One region of the Streptomyces sp. NBC_00029 genome, then DNA from elsewhere that is predicted to be linked to it. Evidence: riboswitches for the same ligand, from Rfam matches in the RefSeq annotation. Region 1 holds a riboswitch; each other region holds the start of a gene.

Region 1 (3,239 bases):
AGCGGTGTACTGGGCGATCCAGGCGGCCCGCGGGGGCGGCGCGCGCCCGTGCGCTCCCGCAGCCGACGGCAGCGTGGTCCCCGCCGACGCAAACGCCTTGAGCCATGCCTGACATGAGCTGGGTGGCCGCGGTCGCACGGTTGCGGGCACGCCGGGAACCCGGCGTGCTCGTGACCGTCGCGGCTGTGCGCGGCCACGCGCCCCGCCGGGCCGGTGCCAAGCTCGTCGTGGGACGGACCGAGACGTGGGGTTCGATCGGCGGCGGCAACATCGAGGCCGTCGCCATCGACCGGGCGCGCGAGCTGTCCGGCACGGCCGGTCCGGAGCCGGAGATGATGGAGTTCGCCCTCAACGACAAGGTCACCGGACGGCACGGCGTGCAGTGCTGCGGCGGGTCCGTCACCGTGCTGCTCGAACCGCTCCCGGTGGTCCAGGCGGTGGCGGTCTTCGGCATCGGGCACGTGGGACTGGAGCTGGCCCGCATCCTGGCCCGGCACGATCTCGACCTGCACCTGACCGACAGCCGCCCCGACATGCTCACGGGTGAGCGGCTGGGCGTGCTCGCGGACGCGGTGGCGCAGATTCATGTGCACCACACCCCGCTGCTTCCGGAGGAGGTGCTTTCGGAGCTGCCGCCCGGCGCTCACGTCCTGATCATGACCCACGATCACGCCGAGGACGCCGCACTGTGCGACGCCGCCCTGCGCACCAGCGGTCTCGGCTCGATCGGTTTGATCGGCTCGTCTGCGAAATGGGCACGGTTCCGGCAGCGCCTGGCCGCCGAGGGCGGCCATGACGCGGCCGCAATCGCCCGGATCAAGACCCCGATCGGGACGGCCGGGATCACCGGCAAGGAACCCGCCACGATCGCCGTGAGTGTCGCGGCGGACCTGCTCCGGACCTTCGAACAGCCCGTCCTTCAGGAGGTGTCGGACCCGGTGGACGCCGAACTCCGTCTCCGCGCCCCTGCCTGACCGGAACGCGGGAGTCCCGGTTCCTGCAGGCCCGGGGCCGGAAGCCGGGAACGCCCGCCCCGGGCCCGCCGTGTCTCATTTCATGCGTCCGGCATGTGGACCGCTGTACTCGAACTCCACGAAATCGACCTAGTGTTGCTCGCGCAGCTGGTTCGCCCCGTCCGCCAGGCGGGATGCGTCGTAAGAGGGAACCCGGTGGGAATCCGGGACTGCCCCGCAGCGGTGAGCGGGAACGACCGCCGTCATGAGCACTGGGTCCGGACAACGGTCCTGGGAAGCGACGGCCAGTAGGTGCCCGCCGGGAGACCGGCAGGCGTGCCCGCGAGTCCGAAGACCTGCCCGTTGCCCGCACGCGAACGTTCGCATGCGGCCATTTCGGTGACCTCGTGGGCGGGTCGGCGTACACAGCGAGCGGCACCTGCGGCATCCCCGCGGCGTGGACCGCCCGTTCTGTCGTTCCTTCGCGTCCGCGTCCCGTCACCGGGATGTTCAGGACACATCTCGCGAAGGAGAGTTCCGTGACACCCAAGCCCGCCGCCACGGCAGCACGAGCCACCGTTCACGGCTACCCCCGCCAGGGACAGAACCGCGAACTGAAGAAGGCCGTCGAGGGCTACTGGAAGGGCCGCGTCACCGCCGACGCCCTCCGCCGGACCGCGGCCGACCTGCGCCGTTCGAACTGGCAGCAGCTGACCGACGCCGGCATCCACGAGGTGCCGACCGGTGACTTCTCGTACTACGACCACGTGTTGGACACCAGTGTCATGGTCGGCGCCGTCCCCGAGCGGCACCGCGCAGCCGTCGAGGCCCATGCGCTCGACGGCCTCTTCGCGATGGCCCGCGGCACCCAGGACGTCGCCCCGCTGGAAATGACCAAGTGGTTCGACACCAACTACCACTACCTGGTCCCCGAACTCGGCCCGGACAGCGTCTTCACCGCCGACTCCACCAAGCAGGTCGCCGAGCTGAAGGAAGCCCTGGCTCTCGGGCACTCCGCCCGCCCGGTCCTGGTCGGCCCCATCACCTACCTGCTGCTGGCCAAGCCCGCCCCGGGGGTGGCCGCGGACTTCCAGCCGCTCACCCTGCTCGACCGGCTGCTGCCCGTCTACGCCCGGGTCCTGGCCGATCTGCGCGCCGCCGGCGCCGACTGGGTCCAGCTCGACGAGCCCGCCCTGGTCCAGGACCGCACCCCGGCCGACCTGAGCGCCACCGCCCGCGCCTACCGCGACCTGGGGGCGGCCACCGACCGCCCGAAGCTGCTGGTCGCCTCGTACTTCGACCGGCTCGGCGACGCCCTCCCGGTGCTCGCCGCTGCCCCCGTCGAAGGCCTCGCCCTGGACTTCACCGGCAGCGCCCGCGCGAACCTCGACGACCTCGCCGCCGTCGGCGGGCTGCCCGGAAAGCGGCTGGTCGCCGGTGTGGTCAACGGCCGCAACATCTGGATCAACGACTTCCAGAAGTCCCTGACCACCCTCGGCACCCTCCTCGGCCTCGCCGACCGCGTCGACGTCGCCTCGTCCTGCTCCCTCCTGCACGTCCCGCTGGACGCCAGCGCCGAACGCGACATCGACCCGCAGATCCGGCGCTGGCTCTCCTTCGCCCGCCAGAAGACCACCGAGATCACCACCCTCGCCCGCGGTCTCGCCCAGGGCACCGGCGCCATCGCCGCCGAACTCGCCGCCAACCGGGCCGACCTCGCCTCCCGCGCCGGCTCCGCCATCACCCACGACCCCGCGGTCCGCGCCCGCACCGCGGCCATCACCGACGCCGACGGGCGGCGCTCGCAGCCGTACGCCGAGCGGACCGCCGCCCAGCGGGCGCACCTGGGTCTGCCACTGCTGCCGACCACCACGATCGGCTCGTTCCCGCAGACGAACGAGCTGCGCACCGCGCGCGCCGACCTCCGCGCCGGACGGATCGACGCCGCCGGCTACGAGGAGCGCATCAAGGACGAGATCCGCGAGGTGCTCTCCTTCCAGGAGAAGACCGGGATCGACGTCCTGGTGCACGGCGAGCCCGAACGCAACGACATGGTCCAGTACTTCGCCGAGCAGCTGACGGGGTACCTCGCCACGCAGCACGGCTGGGTGCAGTCGTACGGCACCCGCTACGTCCGCCCGCCGGTGCTGGCCGGGGACATCTCCCGCCCCGAGCCGATGACCGTCCGCTGGACCACGTACGCGCAGTCGCAGACCACCAAGCCGGTCAAGGGCATGCTCACCGGCCCCGTCACCATGCTCGCCTGGTCCTTCGTCCGCGACGACC
Region 2 (3,239 bases), 5.3 Mb from region 1:
TCGCCAAGACGATCTCCAAGGGACTGGTCAACGAGGACGGCATCCAGCCAGAGGTGATCTTCGCCGCCCTGGTCGGAGCGATCCTCTGGAACCTCGTCACCTGGCTGGTCGGGCTCCCCTCCAGCTCCTCGCACGCCCTGATGGGCGGCCTGATCGGTGCCGCGGTCGCCTCCGCCGGCCTCGGCGCGGTCAACGGCAGCGTCATCGTCACCAAGGTCCTCATCCCCGCGATCGCCGCCCCCCTGGTGGCCGGCATCGCCGCGTACCTGGCCGCCAAGGTCACGTACCGGATGGGGAACAAGGTCGGCGAGAAGACCTCCGCCAAGGGGTACCGCGCCGGTCAGATCGCCTCGGCCGGTCTCGTCTCCCTCGCGCACGGCACCAACGACGCTCAGAAGACGATGGGCATCATCACCCTGGCCCTCATCGCCGGCGGCGCGATCGCGCCCGACGCGAACCCGCCGGTCTGGGTCATCGTCTCCGCCGGACTCGCCATCGCGATGGGCACCTACCTGGGCGGCTGGCGCATCATCCGCACCATGGGCAGTGGCCTGACCGACCTGCAGCCGCAGCAGGGCTTCGCCGCCCAGACCTCGGCCGCGTCCGTCATCCTCGCCTCCTCCAACCTGGGCTTCTCGCTCTCCACCACCCACTCGTGCTCCGGTGCGGTCATGGGTGCGGGCCTGGGCCGCAAGGGCGGTGTGGTCCGCTGGTCCACCGCGACCCGCATGTTCGTCGCCTGGGGCCTGACCCTGCCGGCCGCCGCGCTGGTCTCGGCCGGTGCCGAACTGGTCATGCGCATCGGTGACGTCGGCATCGCCGCGGTCACGCTCTTCCTGATCGGCTCCTGCCTGGCCATCTGGCTCATCTCGCGCCGCCAGGTCGTCGACCACAACAACGTCAACGAGGTGGAGCCGGCCCACGCCGAGGAGCCGGGTGTCGTCACCACGGCGATCGCCGCGGTCACCGTCCCGCCGACCGTCGCCGCAGCCGGCATCGGCACCCCCCTCGCCGGTACGACCGCCGCGGTCACGGACGAGGACCTGAAGGCCACCATCCCGGCCGCGACGCAGACCCCGGCGGCTCCGGCCGCCGCGGTCTGACCGAGACACACAGAGGAACGGCAGTATGAAGATCGACTGGGAAGCGCTCGGCTCCGTCTTCGGGGTCAGCCTCCTCGCCACCGTCGCCCTCGTGGCCCTCTTCACCCTGGGCCTGGTGGGCCTGTCCAAGCACGAGACCGCGACCGAGCAGGGCGGCACCGCCACCCTCGCCCGTACCGGCGCGTACGCCTGCTTCGCGCTCGTCGCGGCGGCCGTGACGTACGGGATCTACCTGATCGTCGCCTGATCCGCCGCCCCGCGGCCGGCCAGGCGTGAAGGCTCCCTCCGGGTTTGTCCCGGAGGGAGCTTTTCGCATCCCGGGCCCCCCACGGCACCGCAGGTCAACGGCGAGTTGACGGGCTTCGCGGTGCATGGTGGACTGCCCGAGCCATTACGGCGGCATGGAGAGGAAGTCCGGTGCGAATCCGGCGCGGTCCCGCCACTGTCACCGGAGCACTCGGGCCGAGTGCGACCGGGAGCCAGGAACTCTCGCCGCCGGACACGTCGAACCAGGGCGCGGACCCTGAGTGAGGACATACCTGTCACCATGCGTGCCGATCGCGTTTTCGCGTACGGCGCCACGGCGGGCCTGATCGGCGACCGGATCCTCGGTGATCCGCGCCGAGGGCACCCCGTGGCCGCCTTCGGAAAGGCCGCCGCCGCCGTCGAGCGCTCCCTGTGGCGCGACGACCGCTCCCGGGGCCTCCTGCACACCCTGGTGTGCGCCGGGGGCGCGGCCGCCGTCGGGGCCCTGGGCGCCCGCGCCGTGCGCTCCCGGCCCGCGGCCGCCCGTATCGCCCTGACCGCCGCCGCCACCTGGGCCGTCGTGGGAGGCACCTCGCTGGGCCGGGAGGCCCGCGCCATCGGCGGGGCGCTCGCCGCCGGGGACATCGAGGTGGCCCGGGAGCGGCTGCCCCACCTGTGCGGGCGCGACCCGCAGGCCCTGGACGGGCAGCAGATGGCCCGCGCCGTCGTGGAGTCCGTCGCCGAGAACACCTCCGACGCGGTGGTCGGGGCCCTGGTGTGGGGCGCCGTCGCCGGAGTCCCCGGCCTGCTGGCCTTCCGCGCCGTGAACACCCTGGACGCGATGGTCGGCCACAAGTCCCCCCGCTACCTGCGCTACGGCTGGGCCTCCGCCCGACTCGACGACCTGGCGGGCTGGCCGGGGGCCCGGCTGACGGCGGTCGCCGCCGTACTGGCCGGCCCCGACCGGCGGGGCGCCGTACGGGCCTGGCGCGCGGACGCCGCCGCCCATCCGAGCCCCAACGCCGGACCCGTCGAGGCCTCCTTCGCCGGGGCGCTGGGCGTCAGACTGGGCGGGACCCTCGCGTACGGCGGCCGGGTCGAGCACCGGGCGGTATTGAACGGCGGGGCGGGGCGGCCGGTGGAGGTCGCGGACATCGAGCGGGCGGTACGGCTGTCGCGGCAGGTGAGCTGGCTGGCGCTGGGTGCCTGTGTGGCCGTCCGGCTGCTGGTCTCCCGTACGACGAAGAAGGGGCGGCGCGCATGAGCGGCGCGAAGCGCGGCGGGGGTCTGCTGGTCGCGGGCACCACATCGGACGCGGGGAAGAGCGTGGTCACGGCGGGGATCTGCCGCTGGCTGGCCCGGCAGGGCGTGAAGGTGGCGCCGTTCAAGGCGCAGAACATGTCGCTGAACTCCTTCGTGACCCTGGAGGGCGCCGAGATCGGGCGCGCCCAGGCGATGCAGGCCCAGGCGGCCCGCGTGGAGCCGACCGCGCTGATGAACCCGGTGCTGCTCAAGCCCGGCAGCGACCGCAGCAGCCAGGTGGTGCTGCTGGGCAAGCCGGTGGGCGAGATGAGCGCCCGCGGCTACCACGGCGGGCGCCAGGAGCAGTTGCTCGGCATCGTCACGGACTGCCTGGAGCAGCTGCGGGGCACGTATGACGCCGTGATCTGCGAGGGGGCGGGGAGTCCGGCCGAGATCAACCTGCGCCGGACCGACATCGTGAACATGGGCATCGCGCGGGCCGCGCGGTTCCCGGTGGTGGTGGTCGGCGACATCGACCGCGGCGGGGTCTTCGCGTCCTTCTTCGGTACGACGGCGCTGCTGTCGGCCGAGGACCAGTCGCTGATCGCCGGGTACATGGTCAACAAGTTCCGCGGTGACGTGTCGCTG
Region 3 (3,239 bases), 1.9 Mb from region 1:
GAACGTCATCCAGCCCTGGCCGGTCTGCGCGAGGGTGCGCATCATCCGGCCGTACAGGTCGCGGGCGGGCATGGTCTTGCGGGCCAGGCCGTCCGCCTCGGCCTTGCGGTAGGCGGCGTCGAACTCGTCCCCCCACAGGTCGACCAGCTCGGGCACGTCGGCCGGGGAGAACAGCGACCAGTCGGCGTCGGCGTTCACACGGCGCATGAACTCGTCCGGCACCCAGTGGGCGAGGTTCAGGTTGTGCGTACGGCGCTGGTCCTCACCGGTGTTGTCGCGGAGCTCCAGGAACTCCTCGATGTCCGCGTGCCAGGTCTCCAGGTAGACCGCGGCGGCGCCCTTGCGGCGGCCGCCCTGGTTCACGGCGGCGACGGAGGCGTCGAGGGTCTTCAGGAACGGCACGATGCCGTTGGAGTGCCCGTTGGTGCCGCGGATCAGCGAACCGCGGGCGCGGATGCGGGAGTACGAGAGGCCGATGCCGCCGGCGTGCTTCGACAGGCGCGCCACCTGGTGGTAGCGGTCGTAGATCGAGTCGAGCTCGTCCAGCGGGGAGTCCAGCAGGTAGCAGGAGGACATCTGCGGGTGACGGGTGCCGGAGTTGAAGAGCGTGGGGGAGGACGGCAGGTAGTCCAGCCGGCTCATCAGCCGGTAGAGCGAGGCCACTTCCTCCACGGCCTGGACGCTCTCGTCCGCGGCGAGACCGCAGGCCACGCGCAGCATGAAGTACTGCGGGGTCTCGATGACCTGACGGGTGATCGGGTGGCGCAGCAGGTAGCGGCTGTGCAGGGTGCGCAGGCCGAAGAAGCCGAAGCGGTCGTCTGCGCCCTCGGCGAGGGTGAGCTCGACGAGCGAGTCCAGCCGGGCCGCGTGGGTGCGGACGAACTCGGCCGTGCGGTCGGCGATGAGGCCCTCGAGGTGGCCGACCTCGACGGAGGCCGAGAAGGACGTGGAGCCCTGGCTCGCGGCCTCGTCGCGCACGGCCAGCGTCAGCAGGCGGGCGGCGAGGCGGGAGTAGGCCGGGTCCTCGGAGATCAGACCGGCGGCGGCCTCCGTGGCCAGCCCGCGCAGTTCGGCGTCGTCGGCGGCGGAGCTGCGGCCGCGCAGCGCGGAGGCCGCGACCCGGCCGGGGTCGGTGTCGGGGAGGTCCGCCGTAAGTTCGGTGAGGGTACGCAGCAGCGTGGCCCCCGGGCCCTCGGTGTTGTCGCCAGAAGTGGACTCGGCGCGCGGTGCGGAAGGCGCGATGGTCACGGCGGGAGCTCTCCCTCGCTCGGCCCGGTCATCGGCGGGGAGGGGCGCGAGCGGGCGCATGCGGGCGCGACGCGAACGCGTACCCCGGCATGGCGTCCACCGGCCCAACCGCGAGGCCCGGACGAATCGGCACCCGGTTCGGTCGAGCCGGGCGCGCTGTCGGCAGGTCATCGGACTTGGCGTCCGGTAGCCGGACACTTCATACCGTTGCGGGACAGTTCCGGATTCGCACCGGATTCCCCTGCGGCGACAGCAGGCATGAGCATACATGTGGGGGCGGCCCGTTGCGGCAACCCCCACATGTAGTGTCGGCGTGGCTACAGCTTGAGCCGATACGCCAGGAGTGTCAGGCCCTCGATCGGCGCCCAGTCCCGCTCCGGCGTGCGTACGAAGCCCAGTCGCAGATAGATCCGGTGGGCGCCGGCCATGCTGCGCTGCGTGGAAAGAACCAGGCCGGTCACCCCGTCGAGGGCCTTCGCCCGCTCGATGCAGGCCCGCACCAGAGCCTCACCGGCACCCTGCCCGCGGGCCTCGTGGGCCACCGCGAGCATCCGGAACTCGGCCTCGTCCGGGGCCGCGATGTCGGCGAGCGGGCTGCCGGGCGCGGCGAAGGTCACCCCGCCCAGCAGGCGCCCGTCCCGCTCGGCGACGAGCACCTCGGCCCGGGCGGCCCGGCCGGCCACGTCGCGCAGCACGTCGAGGTAGGCGTCGTCCTCGTTGAAGTCCAGATGCCCGTCGGTGAGGTAGGCCTGCGCCGTGATCCCACCCAGCTCCGCGTAGTCGGCGGGCAGCGCCGTTCTGATCACCATGTCCATGAGGTCGAGTGTGCAGGACGGGCCGGTGGCGGTGCCCGGTGCGGATCCGGCGAAGGCCCCGCCGGAAGTGTCCGGCGGGGCCTTCGGTCCGGGTGGGCTCAGCAGCAGCGGAAGCCCTCGCGGGGGTCCGCCTCGCGGGCGTCCGTGCGGGCGCGTTCGAACGCGCGGCGGGTGAGCACCTCCGCGTCCGGGTCGTGGGAGCGGGCGTGGGCCACGTAGCGGTCGTACGCCGCCTCCCCCGAGAACTCCCGTACGTAGAAACGCACCTTCGCCAGCGCGCTGCGCACGCTCATCAGGCCACCGGCTCCTTGACGTGGCCGCCGCCCGCGTCCGGGCCCGCCGCGGCGAGCTCCGCCCGCTCCTCGGCGGTCGCGATCAGCCCGGCCGGGGCGACGATCTTCGACTCGGTCCACGGGACCTCGGAGAGGGTCGCCGAGCCGGGGTCGCGGACGGCCTTCAGGCAGGTCCGGGCCGCGTCCGCGAGGACCACGATGATCAGGACGGCGAAGAGGGCGCACAGGACGCCGTCCACCGTGGCGTTGGTGACCACGGTGTGCATGTCGTCCATGTTCTTGGCGGGCGGCAGGACCTTGTCGGCGTCGATCCCGGCCTGGTACTTGTCGCGCTGGGCGAAGAAGCCGACCTTCACGTCCTCGGAGAAGATCTTCTGATAGCTCGCGGTCAGGGTCACCGTGGCGTCCCAGACCAGCGGAACGCCCGTCACCCAGGCCCACTTGAGCCGGCCGGACTTGACCAGCAGCGTGGTGCAGACGGCCAGGGCGACCGCGGCGAGCAGCTGGTTGGCGATGCCGAAGAGCGGGAAGAGCTGGTTGATGCCGCCCAGCGGGTCCTTGATGCCGACCCACAGGAAGTAGCCCCAGCCGCCGACGACGATCGCGCTCGCGAACCACACGCCGGGCTTCCAGCTGACGTCCTTGAAGGACTTGTGCACGTTGCCGAGGGTGTCCTGGAGCATGAACCGGCCCACGCGGGTGCCCGCGTCGAGCGTGGTCAGGATGAACAGCGCCTCGAACATGATGGCGAAGTGGTACCAGAACGCCTTCATGCCCGCACCGCCGACCACGGCGGAGAAGATCTCGGACATTCCGAGTGCGAAGGTCGGCGCGCCGCCCGTACGGGAGAGCAGGCTGGCCTCCTCGACGTCCTTGGCGGCCT
Region 4 (3,239 bases), 200 kb from region 1:
GGACAGCACCGGGCCGAAGATCTCCTCGCGGTAGATCCGCATCCGGGGGGTCACGCGGTCGAAGAGGGTGGCGCCGGCGAAGTAGCCGCTCTCGTGCCCGGGGAGGGTGAACCCGCGTCCGTCCACGACGAGTTCGGCGCCCTCGGTGGCACCGATGCCGACGTAGCGGTTCACCCGGTCGAGGGCGTCCCGGCTGACCAGCGGCCCGAAGTCGGCCCCGGGGTCGTCGGAGCGGCCGACGCGCAGGGTGGCAATGCGCTGCTTCAGCTTCGTCACCAGCGCGTCCGCGGTCTCCTCGCCGACGGGGACGGCGACGGCGATGGCCATGCAGCGCTCGCCCGCGGAGCCGTAGCCGGCGCCGATGAGCGCCTCCACGGCCTGGTCGAGATCGGCGTCGGGCATCACGATCATGTGGTTCTTGGCGCCGCCGAAGCACTGGGCGCGCTTGCCGTGGGCGGCGGCGGTGGCGTAGATGTGCGCGGCGATCGGGGTGGAGCCGACGAAGCCGAGAGCCTGGACGCGCGGGTCCTCGAGGAGGGTGTCGACGGCCTCCTTGCCGCCGTTGACCACATTCAGCACACCGGGCGGCAGACCTGCTTCCAGGAACAGCTCGGCCAGGCGCAGCGGTACGGACGGGTCCCGTTCGGACGGCTTCAGGATGAAGGCGTTCCCACAGGCCAGGGCGGGGGCGGCCTGCCACAGGGGGATCATCGCGGGGAAGTTGAAGGGGGTGATCCCGGCGACCACGCCCAGTGGCGAGCGCAGCGAGTGCACGTCGATCCCGCTGCCCGCGTTGTCGGTGAACTCGCCCTTCAGCAGGTGCGGGACGCCGGCGGCGAACTCCACCACCTCCAGGCCGCGTTGCAGATCGCCGTGGGAGTCGGCGACGGTCTTTCCGTGCTCGGAGGACAACAGCCGGGCGAGGGAGTCCCGTTCGCCCTCCACCAGCTGGAGGAACCGAAGGAGCACGCGCGAGCGGCGCTGCGGGTTCCACTGCCCCCAGTCGGCCTGCGCCTCTTCGGCGTCGGCGATGGCGGCCTCGGTGTCGGCCCGCCCCGCGAGCGGGACACGGGCCTGGACGGCGCCGGTGTTGGGGTCGTGGACGTCGGTGAAGAGACCGGAGGATCCGGTGGTGTGCTTGCCGCCGATGAAATGGGTGAGTTCGCGGACCATGGGTGCCTGCTCTCGTCAGGTTGGATCCGGGGATGGCACGGCGGACCCGCGGACGGCACCCGATGGGGTGCGCCGCTGGGAGGGCCGTGGGACTACGAGCGCGCGAAGGCGTGCGTGCGCTCCGCCGGATCACCAGGGTCGTGGGTACAAACCGGTGCCATGCGTGTCTGCTCCATCCTCGTGGAAAACACGGAACGTTCCGCGGCCGGTATCCTGACTCCCGGATCCCCGCGCGCCGCCCGCCTTCCCGACAGACCTCGTCAGTGGCGTGTGGATGGCAGCACACTCCCCGGTCACAGTGGCGGGACCGTGCCGGATTCTCACCGGCTTCCCTGCACCGCGGACCTTGTGCCACGAACATATAGTTGGACGTCCTAGTAAGTCCAGAGCCGCCGCCGCGCGCCTTCGCCGGCCCCGTGGCCGACTGACGTCCCCTCAGTCCTGTGCCGGGGCGCGGCTCCTGGTCACCGGGTACGGGATGAAGGTGCTGCTGTTCTCGTCGACGGCCAGCGCCCGGCCGAGCGGCGGAACGGCCCGCTGCGGGCAGTCGAGCCGTTCGCACAGGCGGCAGCCCATGCCGATGGGCGTCGCGGCCGCCGTGTTGTCGAGGTCGAGCCCGTCGGCGTACACGAGCCGCGATGCGTGCCGGATCTCGCAGCCCAGCCCGATCGCGAAGGTCTTGCCGGGCTCGCCCCATCCGCCGCGGTGGCGGGTGACGGCGCGCGCGGTCCACAGGTACCGCTGCCCGTCGGGCATGGCGGCCACCTGGACGTGGATGCGGCCCGGCGCGGCGAAGGCCTCGTAGACGTTCCACAGTGGACAGGTGCCGCCCGCGCGGGAGAAGTGGAACCCGGTCGCCGACTGCCGCTTGGACATGTTCCCGGCCCGGTCCACCCGGACGAAGGAGAAGGGAACACCGCGCAGCCTGGGACGTTGCAGGGTGCTGAGCCGGTGGCAGACGGTCTCGTAGCCGATCCCGAAGTGGTCGGTGAGCCGCTCGATGTCGTAGCGGAACTCCTCGGCGGCCGCGTGGAACGCGCGGTACGGGAGGATGAGCGCGCCCGCGAAGTGGTTGGCGATGCCGATCCTCGCGAGGGCGTGGACGGGAGAGCCGGGCGGGAAATCCTCGGCGGCCAGCCGGTCGAGCTCGGCCCCGTACTCGATCAGCGCCAGCTGGGTGGCCATCCGGAACGCCTGCTGCCCCGGCCGCAGCCGGTTCGACAGGTGCAGTACCCGGGAGGAGGGGTCGTAGTGGTGCAGCCGGTCGGAATCCGTGGCCGTCCTGACGCCGTGCCGCTCGGAGAGCCGGCGGGCCAGGGCGCTGACCACGTCCCCCGGGCGGATACCGATCTCGGCGGCGAGACCCTCGGCGGCGAGATCGGTGTCGTGGAGGTAGTTCTGCCGGCGGTAGAAGAACTCGCGGATCTCCTCGTGGGGTGAGCGCGGGCTGTCGGCCGCCACGTCCCGGCCGTCGGCGGCGTCGGCGAGGCGCTCGGCCAGCAGCCGGCTGCGCCGGCCGAGGTCGAGCAGCACCGAGGCGACCGCGGGCATACGGGTGGCCAGTTCGGCCAGGTCCGAGGGGGAGACGCGGGCCTGGGCCACCTCGTTCGCGAGCGCCTCGCGCAGATCGGCGACCAGACGGCTGGTGTCGCGCTCGGAGAAGAAGCCCGGATCCACCCCGAAGGCCTCGGTGAGCCGCAGCAGGACCGGGACGGTGAGCGGCCTGGAGTCGTGCTCCATCTGGTTGAGGTAGCTGGGGGAGATGGCGAGCATCCGGGCCAGGTCGGCCTGGGTCATCCGGCGCTCCTCGCGCAGCCGCCGCAGCCGCGCTCCCGCGTACGTCTTGCTCACCGCACTCCTTCGCCGCCGGGCCGGACACGCGACGCCAGGATACGGGGATCTGTCTGCCCGACGGCCTTCGCAACCTTGGCAATTGTGGCGCCGAAGATTCGCAAAGCTTGGCAGATGTACCTGCTTGATGGCACTCGGTGTCGGTGCCAGAGTCGATGCAGCGGCCCGCCGGACACGGTGGCCGGGAAGGACTGACCGGCCCGGCTCACGCCCTG

What was found. A riboswitch is a leader RNA that binds a small molecule or an ion and turns the genes downstream of it on or off. The one in region 1 is predicted to bind cobalamin.
Region 2: linked by a shared signal. The riboswitch ahead of OG753_RS12420 (cobalamin biosynthesis protein) and the one ahead of metE (5-methyltetrahydropteroyltriglutamate--homocysteine S-methyltransferase) in region 1 are both predicted to bind cobalamin.
Region 3: linked by a shared signal. The riboswitch ahead of OG753_RS27730 (ribonucleoside-diphosphate reductase subunit alpha) and the one ahead of metE (5-methyltetrahydropteroyltriglutamate--homocysteine S-methyltransferase) in region 1 are both predicted to bind cobalamin.
Region 4: linked by a shared signal. The riboswitch ahead of OG753_RS37015 (CoA-acylating methylmalonate-semialdehyde dehydrogenase) and the one ahead of metE (5-methyltetrahydropteroyltriglutamate--homocysteine S-methyltransferase) in region 1 are both predicted to bind cobalamin.

Annotation. Positions count from the first base shown of each region.
Region 1 covers NZ_CP108292.1:7,846,142-7,849,380, reverse strand. Annotated here, with positions in the region: gene xdhB (xanthine dehydrogenase molybdopterin binding subunit) at 1-112, shown strand, start outside; gene xdhC (xanthine dehydrogenase accessory protein XdhC) at 114-974, shown strand; cobalamin riboswitch at 1,106-1,332, shown strand; gene metE (5-methyltetrahydropteroyltriglutamate--homocysteine S-methyltransferase) at 1,493-3,239, shown strand, end outside.
Region 2 covers NZ_CP108292.1:2,581,606-2,584,844, forward strand. Annotated here, with positions in the region: gene OG753_RS12410 (anion permease) at 1-1,103, shown strand, start outside; gene OG753_RS12415 (hypothetical protein) at 1,129-1,350, shown strand; cobalamin riboswitch at 1,470-1,613, shown strand; gene OG753_RS12420 (cobalamin biosynthesis protein) at 1,651-2,613, shown strand; gene OG753_RS12425 (cobyric acid synthase) at 2,610-3,239, shown strand, end outside.
Region 3 covers NZ_CP108292.1:5,898,962-5,902,200, forward strand. Annotated here, with positions in the region: gene OG753_RS27730 (ribonucleoside-diphosphate reductase subunit alpha) at 1-1,248, opposite strand, end outside; cobalamin riboswitch at 1,392-1,521, opposite strand; gene OG753_RS27735 (GNAT family N-acetyltransferase) at 1,566-2,063, opposite strand; gene OG753_RS27740 (YbdD/YjiX family protein) at 2,162-2,356, opposite strand; gene OG753_RS27745 (carbon starvation CstA family protein) at 2,356-3,239, opposite strand, start outside.
Region 4 covers NZ_CP108292.1:8,047,268-8,050,506, forward strand. Annotated here, with positions in the region: gene OG753_RS37015 (CoA-acylating methylmalonate-semialdehyde dehydrogenase) at 1-1,173, opposite strand, end outside; cobalamin riboswitch at 1,359-1,544, opposite strand; gene OG753_RS37020 (short-chain fatty acyl-CoA regulator family protein) at 1,609-3,024, opposite strand.